DNA from 2 places in the Nocardioides sp. WG-D5 genome. Region 2 is predicted to be linked to the other one. Evidence: riboswitches for the same ligand, from Rfam matches in the RefSeq annotation. Region 2 holds a riboswitch; the other holds the start of a gene.
The links. A riboswitch is a leader RNA that binds a small molecule or an ion and turns the genes downstream of it on or off. The one in region 2 is predicted to bind S-adenosylmethionine.

Region 1 (4,411 bases), 760 kb from region 2:
GCTCGACGAGGCCGCGCAGGCTGCCATCGATGCCGCCCGAGCCGGCTCGGAGAGCCGGCTGCTGGTGGCGCCGCGGCTGGGGGACCGGTACGCGACGTACGGCGCTGTCGCCACGATCGAGCGCGTCGGCCGTTTCCGCGGCGGTGAGCCCGCGGCGGTGCTGAGGGCCGTCGGCCGGGCGAAGATCGGCTCCGGCGTGACCGGACCCGGCGCCGCGCTGTGGGTCGAGGTCGAGCCCGCCACCGAGACCACCACGGAGCACGCGAAGGAGCTGGCTGAGGAGTACAAGCGGCTGGTCGTCGCGGTGCTGCAGCGCCGTGAGGCCTGGCCGGTCATCGACCAGGTCAACCGGCTCACCGAGCCGTCCGAGATCGCCGACACCGCCGGCTACGCGCCCTACCTCGACGACGAGGCCAAGCGCGAGCTGCTCGAGACGCCGGACGTCGAGGAGCGGCTCGAGAAGGTGATCGCCTGGGCCAAGGACCACATCGCCGAGTCCGAGGTCAGCGACAAGATCGCCGAGGACGTCCGCGAGGGCATGGAGAAGACGCAGCGGGAGTTCCTGCTGCGCCAGCAGCTCGCCGCGATCCGCAAGGAGCTCGGTGAGGGCGAGCCCGAGGGCTCCGAGGACTACCGGGCCCGCGTCGAGGCCGCCGACCTCCCCGAGGCCGTACGCGAGGCCGCGCTGCGCGAGGTCGACAAGCTCGAGCGTGGCTCCGAGCAGAACCCGGAGACCGCGTGGATCCGCACCTGGCTCGACACGGTCCTGGAGCTGCCCTGGGGCGTGGTCACCGAGGACTCCACCGACGTGACCGCCGCTCGTGAGGTGCTCGACGCCGACCACCACGGCCTCGAGGAGGTCAAGGACCGCATCGTCGAGTACCTGGCGGTCAGGGCCCGGCGGGCCGAGCGTGGCCTGCAGGTCATCGGCGGCCGCGGCTCGGGTGCCGTGGTGCTGCTGGCGGGTCCTCCGGGAGTCGGCAAGACCTCGCTCGGTGAGTCGGTGGCGCGCTCGCTCGGACGGAAGTTCGTCCGGGTCGCGCTGGGTGGTGTCCGCGACGAGGCCGAGATCCGCGGTCACCGGCGCACCTACGTCGGCGCGCTTCCGGGCCGGATCGTACGGGCCATCAAGGAGGCCGGCTCGATGAACCCGGTCGTGCTTCTCGACGAGGTCGACAAGGTCGGCTCCGACTACCGAGGTGACCCCGCGGCCGCGCTGCTGGAGGTGCTCGACCCGGCGCAGAACCACACCTTCCGCGACCACTACCTCGAGCTCGACCTGGACCTCTCCGACGTGCTCTTCATCGCCACGGCCAACGTCGTGGAGCAGATCCCGAGCGCGCTGCTGGACCGGATGGAGCTGGTCACGATCGACGGCTACACCGAGGACGACAAGGTCGCCATCGCCCGCGACTTCCTGCTGCCCCGGCAGCTCGAGCGTGCCGCGGTGACGCCTGCGGAGGTCACGGTCGCCGACGAGGCGCTGCGTGAGCTGGCCGCGAACTACACCCGCGAGGCGGGCGTACGCCAGCTCGAGCGGCTCATCGCCAAGGCGCTGCGCAAGGCGGCGACGAAGCTGGCCACCGGCACGGAGCACGTCGAGGTCGACCTGGACAACCTCAAGGACCTCGTCGGACGGCCCCGGTTCACGCCGGAGTCGGCGGAGCGTACGTCGGTCCCGGGGGTCGCCACCGGACTCGCCGTCACCGGGCTCGGTGGGGATGTGCTCTTCATCGAGGCGTCGGCGTCCGACGGGCAGACCGGGCTGAACATCACCGGTCAGCTCGGCGACGTGATGAAGGAGTCCGCGCAGATCGCGCTCTCCTTCGTCCGCTCGCACGCCGCGGAGCTGGGCGTCGACCCGGCCGTGCTCGACCGTACGCTGCACGTCCACGTTCCCGCGGGTGCGGTGCCCAAGGACGGCCCGAGCGCCGGTATCACGATGGTCACCGCGCTCACTTCGCTCGCGACCGGTCGCCCGGTGCGCAGCGAGGTCGGCATGACCGGTGAGGTCTCCCTCTCCGGCCGGGTGCTGCCCATCGGTGGCCTCAAGCAGAAGCTGCTCGCCGCCCAGCGGGCCGGTCTGACCGAGGTCTTCGTGCCCCAGCGCAACGAGCCCGACCTGGACGAGGTGCCGGAGGACGTGAAGCAGGCGCTGAAGATCAACCTGGTGAGCGATGTCAGGGATGTCGTACGCGGCGCCTTGGCGCCCGCCGAGGGAGACACCACCGCGCAGAGCACGGTGGCCGCTGCCTGACCGGATCGTTCCGGATGCTGCCCGCTCGATGCCTCGTGCATCGAGCGGGCAGCTCGCATGTAGTCCGCGCTGAGCCCGCTTGTCCAGATAGCGGACGGATGGTCCGCGGAGTGGAACCCGAGTGTGTGGGGCGCCGGATACCTGCCGTACGATCGCTACTGCTCATCGAGAGGGACTGAGGGAACGGCCCAGTGAAGTCCCGGCAACCGACCGCGAGCCTCCTCCCGACCACGGGCAGGGCGCGGAGCAGGTGCTAATTCCGGCCCGGCGCGAGAGACGTGATCGGGGAAGATGAGGAGGAGGTTTCTCATGAGCGCTGCGACCACGGAGACGAAGGGCCTGCGCGAGGGTGCTTTCGGCAACGCCTCGGCGCTGTCGTGCCGGGAGTGCGGCAACCAGATCGACCTCGGTCCGCACTACGCCTGTCCGGAGTGTTTCGGGCCACTGGAGGTGGCCTATGACTTCCCGGCCGTGACCCGCGAGGAGATCGAGGCCGGACCCCGCAACATCTGGCGCTACAAGGCGCTGCTGCCGGTGCCCGACGACATCGAGCAGAGCCCCAACACCGAGCCCGGCTTCACCCGGCTCCTGGACGCGAAGAACCTCGCGCGTGAGCTCGGCGTCGAGAAGATCTGGGTGAAGGACGACTCGACCAACCCGACCAACTCGTTCAAGGACCGCGTGGTCGCCTGCGCGCTGAGCGCCGCCCGCGAGCTCGACGCCAAGGTCTTCGCCTGCCCCTCGACCGGCAACCTGGCCAACGCCGTTGCTGCTGCCGGTGCCCGTGCCGGGATCCCCACCGCGGTCTTCATCCCCAGCAACCTCGAGCAGCCCAAGCAGGTCAACTCGGCCGTCTTCACCGACAACCTGATCGCCGTCGACGGCAACTACGACGACGTCAACAAGCTCGCCCAGGAGATCGCCGCGGAAGAGGACGGCTGGGCGTTCGTGAACGTCAACGTACGTCCCTTCTACGCCGAGGGCTCCAAGACCCTCGGCTTCGAGATCGCCGAGCAGCTCGGCTGGCGCCTGCCCGACCAGATCGTCATCCCGGTGGCCTCCGGATCCCAGCTGACCAAGGTCGACAAGGCCTTCAAGGAGCTGATCAAGCTCGGTCTGGTCGAGGAGAAGCCCTACCGGATCTTCGGTGCCCAGGCGACCGGCTGCAACCCGGTCGCGACCGCGTTCAAGGCCGGCGTCGACGCGATCCGCCCGGTCAAGCCCGACACCATCGCCAAGTCGCTGGCCATCGGCAACCCGGCCGACGGCATCTACGTCCTCGACGCCACCCGCTCCTCGGGCGGCGCGGTCGAGGAGGTCACCGACGACGAGATCCGCGCGGCGATCGTGCTCCTGGCCCGCACCGAGGGCATCTTCACCGAGACCGCCGGTGGCACCACCCTCGCGGTCACCAAGAAGCTCGTCGAGACCGGCGCGCTCGACCCGAGTCTGGAGACGGTGATCATCAACACCGGCCACGGCCTCAAGACCCTCGACGCGGTCAGCGGCATCGTCGGCCCCCGCGCCACCATCGCCCCCAACTACGACGCCTTCGAGGAAGCCGGGCTCTCCCAGGCGTAGGTTGGCTTCGCGTTCACACTCGTGCGCTACAGATAAGGGATGTGAGCAGCGCGAAGACGAGTGAAGAGGCCAGGTGGCTCGGTATGGTCGCCGCCACCGCCGGAGTCGCCGGCGCGATCGGCGTGGTCGGGGCGGCGGCCGGTGCCGGGTTCGTGACGTTGCTGAAGAGACAGGCGGCGCACGCGCGCGACGTGATCGGCAAGCCTCTCGGCGAGGAGGCGATCGACGCCGACAAGGTCTACAAGAAGACCTATGGAGGTACGCCGGTTGAGCTCCTGATCCTCGGCGACTCGATCGCCGCCGGACTGGGCGCGGAGACCAGGGGCGGAACCCTCGGCGCCCGGCTGGCCAAGGGCACGGCCAAGGCGCTGCAGCGGCCGGTGCGGCTGCGTACGGCTGCGGTGGTCGGGGCCGAGACCTCGATGGTCCCGGCCCAGCTCGAGTCGCTGCCGGAGAGCTACCGGCCCGACGTCGCGGTGGTCATCGTGGGCGGGAACGACGTCACCCACCGGGTGCCGCAGAAGGACTCCACCCGCGTGCTCGGTGAGGTCATCGACGCGTTGCGCGAGCGCG
Region 2 (4,411 bases):
CCGAGCTGGCGGCGCTGGGGGAAGCTCACCGCGAAGGTGGCGCTGGTCGGCTTCCTGGCGATCGCCCTGATCGGCTCGATGACGGCGATCGTGGCGTTCAACGGGATCACGGTGCCGGACCCCAACGCCGAGTTCGAGGTCGAGACCTCGTTCGTCTACTACAGCAACGGCAAGACCGAGCTCGGCCGCTACCAGGAGGGCGACCAGAACCGGATCAAGCTGGACGCCGACGAGATCCCGGAGATGGTCAAGCACGCCGTCGTCGCCGCCGAGGACCGCACCTTCTACGAGAACAGCGGCGTCGACGTGAAGGGCATCGTGCGCGCGGCGTTCTCCAACACCACCGAGGGCACTGCCGGGGGTGCGTCCACGATCACCCAGCAGTACGTCAAGAACTACTACCTCAACTCCGAGCGGTCCTACTCCCGCAAGCTGAAGGAAGCGGTCATCGCCCTGAAGCTCACCCGGCAGAAGAGCAAGGACCAGATCCTCACCGACTACCTCAACACGATCTACTTCAACCGCGGCGCCTACGGCATCGAGGCCGCCGCGAAGGCCTACTTCGCGAAGCCGACCAAGGACCTGTCTCTCCAGGAGACCGCGGCGCTCGCGGCGATCCTCAACAATCCGGCCGGTTTCGACCCGGCCAGCAGCACCTTCCGCGGCAAGGAGAAGCTGCTCGGCCGCTACCAGTACGTCCTCTCCGGCATGGTCGACCTCGGCTACCTGAAGCAGGCCGAGGCCGACAAGGTGAAGGACGCGCTGCCGAAGTTCCCCGCGAAGACGGTGCCGAGCCGGCTCGGCGGCCAACGCGGCCACGCGCTCACCATGATCAAGGCCGAGCTGCTCGGCCTGAAGGGTGCCGATGGCAAGCCGCTGTTCACCGAGGAGAAGATCGACAGCGGTGGCCTGCGGATCACTGCGACGCTCTCGCCGAAGGTGATGAAGGCGTCGGCCACCGCGGCCAAGACCGTGAAGCCGAAGAACCGCAAGGCGTACGTCAAGAACGATCCGGAGCAGAAGAACGCCCTGCACGTGGCGACCGCCTCGGTCGACGTCGCCTCCGGTGCGCTGCTCGGCTTCTACGGTGGCCAGGACTACCTCGACAGCCAGCACAACTGGGCCGCGACCGGCGGCCACGCGGGGTCGACGATGAAGGTCTTCGCCACCGCTGCGGCGATCGCGAAGGGCTACTCGCTGGAGTCGACCTGGGCGGGCGACTCGCCGTTCACCACCTACACCGGCTCGCAGGTCGTCAACGAGGGCGAGCAGGCCGGCGTCGCCGACGGCATGGACTACGGCCAGTACATCACCATGCTCAAGGCGCTGGAGCAGTCGGTCAACACGGCCTACATCGACATGACCGAGTCGATGGGTGGGGCCGAGGAGGGGCGCAAGGCCGTCTACCAGACCGCGCTCGACGCGGGGCTGACGCCGGAGAAGGCCGACCCGAGGTATCCCGGCATCCCGAGCACGTCCGGCTACCTCACCGACCAGGACGACCGGATCGCGCTGGGCGGCGCCAACGTCAGCCCGATCAACATGGCCAACGCCTACGCCACGATCGCCAACGGCGGCTACCGCCACGACGTGCACGTGGTGAAGAAGGTCCGCGACCGCGCCGGCAACGTCCTCTACAGCTGGAACGGCCGCAAGAACGCCCGGCACGCGATCTCCGAGGACGTCGCCGCCGACGTGACGTACGCGATGCAGGGCGTGGTGCAGAGCGGCTCGGGCCAGAAGGCCCAGAGCATCGGCCGTCCGGTGGCCGGCAAGACCGGCACCGGCACCTGCACCAGCGAGCAGTACGTCTGCTCGTCCTGGTTCGTCGGGTTCACGCCACAGATCGCGACCGCCGTGCGCTACTCGCGCGGCAACGGCGAGGGGAAGCTCGACGGTGGCTGGATGCCGTCCTACTTCGGCGCCGACTATCCCACCGAGACCTGGGCCGCCATCATGGCGAAGGCCATGGAGGGCAAGGAGGTCGAGAACTTCCCTGAGCCGGTCTACGTCGATGGCCAGGACCCCGAGCCCGGCCACGAGAAGCAGCTGATCGCGCCGCCGCCACCACCTCCGGAGGAGGACGACGGCGAGGAGTGCGACCCGATCGCGGAGTTCTTCGGCGCCTGTGAGGGCAATGGCAACGGCAACGGCAATCCCTGGGAGGGGCGTCCGTGATCTGAGATACGTGCCCACGTATCGAGATGACGAGTTGGTGGGCGCGCCCCGTCTCGGGCAGCATCTTCGCCGAAGGTCACGACTGCCAGCGCGAAGCCCCGGCTTGCTGGCGGGCAACCCTCCCACGCGGTGGGGTGCTCCGGGTGACGACCAGGCCCTCGCCGAGGTGGCGCGGGCAAGCGCGTGCTTCGCCCGGGCAGCCCTCGCGCGGCCCTGGGGGAGCCATGACCCCCGAAGGGTGCCCCCATGTCCCTGCTCCCGCTCGTCGGCTCGAAGACCCAGGTCCCGCTGCTTAACGGGTCGACCGCGACGTACGCCAACCTCGATGTCGCCGCGTCGGCGCCGGCCCTGCAGGCCGTGGCCGACCGGGTGGCCGAGGTCCTGCCCTGGTACGCCTCGGTGCACCGTGGCGCCGGCTACCTGTCCCAGGTCTCGACCGCCCTCTACGAGGAGTCGCGCGCGACCATCGGCGCCTACGTCGGAGCCCGTGAGGACGACGTCACCGTCATCACCCGCAACACCACCGACGCGGTGAACCTGCTGGCCGGCTGCGTACCCGGGCGGGTGCTCGTCCTCGACATCGAGCACCACGCCAACCTGCTCCCGTGGCACCGGGTCGAGGCGGGCGTCACCGCCGTCACCGGCCGGGACACCCTCGCCGGCACCATCGACGCGCTCGCCGGCGAGCTGGCCCGCGGCAACTACGCCCTGGTGGCCGTCACCGGTGCCTCCAACGTCACCGGCGAGGCGCTGCCGATCGGCGAGATCGTCACCCTGGCCCATGTCCACGGTGCCCGGGTCCTCGTCGACGGCGCCCAACTGCTCGCCCACCGCCACTTCTCGCTGGCCGCGACCGGCGCCGACTACGTCGTCTTCTCCGGCCACAAGCTCTACGCCCCCTACGGCGCCGGAGCCCTCGTCGGGCGCCGCGACTGGCTCGACGTCGGCACCCCCTACCTCGCCGGGGGAGGGGCGGTCGACGACGTGGAGGTCGGGGAGACCACCTGGCAGCCCGCCCCCGCACGTCACGAGGGCGGCTCGCCCAACGTCATCGGAGCGGCGGCGCTGGCCGCGGCGTGCACGACTCTCGGCGGCCTCTCGGCCGCCGAGCTGGACCGCCACGAGGCGTCGCTGAGGGGGCGCCTCGTGGCCGGCCTGTCCGAGGTGGAGGGTGTCGAGATCCTCCGCCTGTGGCCGGACTCCGACGAGCCGGTCGGCGTGGTCACGTTCACCGTCGACGGCATCGAGCCCGGCCGGGTCGCGGCCTACCTCTCCGCCGAGCACGGCCTGGGCGTACGCGACGGCCGCTTCTGCGCCCAGCCGCTGCTCAAGCGCCTCGGGCTCACCGGCGGCGCGGTCCGCGCCAGCATCGGCATCGGGACCTCGGTCGGCGACGTGGACCGGCTGGTGGCCGGCGTACGTGCTCTTCTCGACGGTGACGTCCGGGGCGACTACGTCCTGGTCGACGGCGCCTGGACGCTCGCCGAGGACCCGCGGCCGTTGGTCGGACCGGTCGGTCTCACCCGCCTCGCCGACACCGCCGGATCGTGCGGCGCGGCGGTGTAGCGCGGGGATGAATCCAGGCGCTCACGGTGTTGAGGAACTGTGAGTGAACGAGTGCATGGCGAGCGGAAGGTACGCGGCGGCAAGCTCGTCGTCGTCGACGCGACGGTCTCCGCTGACACGATCATCGACGTCGTCCTCTCGGGCGACTTCTTCCTGGAACCCGACGAGGCGCTGGGGTGGCTGACCGCGGCGCTGGAGGGACAGCCGGCCGACGCGTCCCTCGACCGGCTGACGGCCTCTCTGGACGCGGCCGCGCGTGACGCCGAGCTGGTCGGCTTCGGCACCCGCGACATCGCCCTGACGGTGCTGCGCGCGCTCGGCCGAGCCACGACCTGGGACGACCTCGACCTCGAGATCGTCGAGACGGGGCCGCTGTCGCCGACGATGCAGATGGCCCTCGACGAGGTCATCGTCCGCCAGGTCGCCGAGGGCCGCCGCGCCCCCAACCTGAGGTTCTGGGACTGGGCCAGCAGCGCGGTCGTGATCGGCAGCTACCAGTCGCTCTCCAACGAGGTCGACTCGGCCGCCGCCGAGCGTCATGACATCGAGGTCGTACGCCGCATCTCCGGTGGCGGCGCGATGTTCATCGAGCCCGGCAACACGATCACCTACAGCCTGGCCGTGCCCGACACGCTCGTCGCCGGCATGTCCTTCCAGGAGTCCTACG

Region 1: another riboswitch for S-adenosylmethionine. It lies ahead of thrC (threonine synthase); the one in region 2 lies ahead of ACWZJV_RS06495 (aminotransferase class V-fold PLP-dependent enzyme).

Annotation. Positions count from the first base shown of each region.
Region 1 covers NZ_CM132928.1:2,086,584-2,090,994, reverse strand. The annotation lists gene lon (endopeptidase La) at 1-2,257, shown strand, start outside; SAM riboswitch class I at 2,417-2,555, shown strand; gene thrC (threonine synthase) at 2,567-3,838, shown strand; gene ACWZJV_RS10165 (SGNH/GDSL hydrolase family protein) at 3,880-4,411, shown strand, end outside.
Region 2 covers NZ_CM132928.1:1,322,327-1,326,737, reverse strand. The annotation lists gene ACWZJV_RS06500 (transglycosylase domain-containing protein) at 1-2,178, shown strand, start outside; SAM riboswitch class IV at 2,253-2,366, shown strand; gene ACWZJV_RS06495 (aminotransferase class V-fold PLP-dependent enzyme) at 2,425-3,744, shown strand; gene ACWZJV_RS06490 (lipoate--protein ligase family protein) at 3,784-4,411, shown strand, end outside.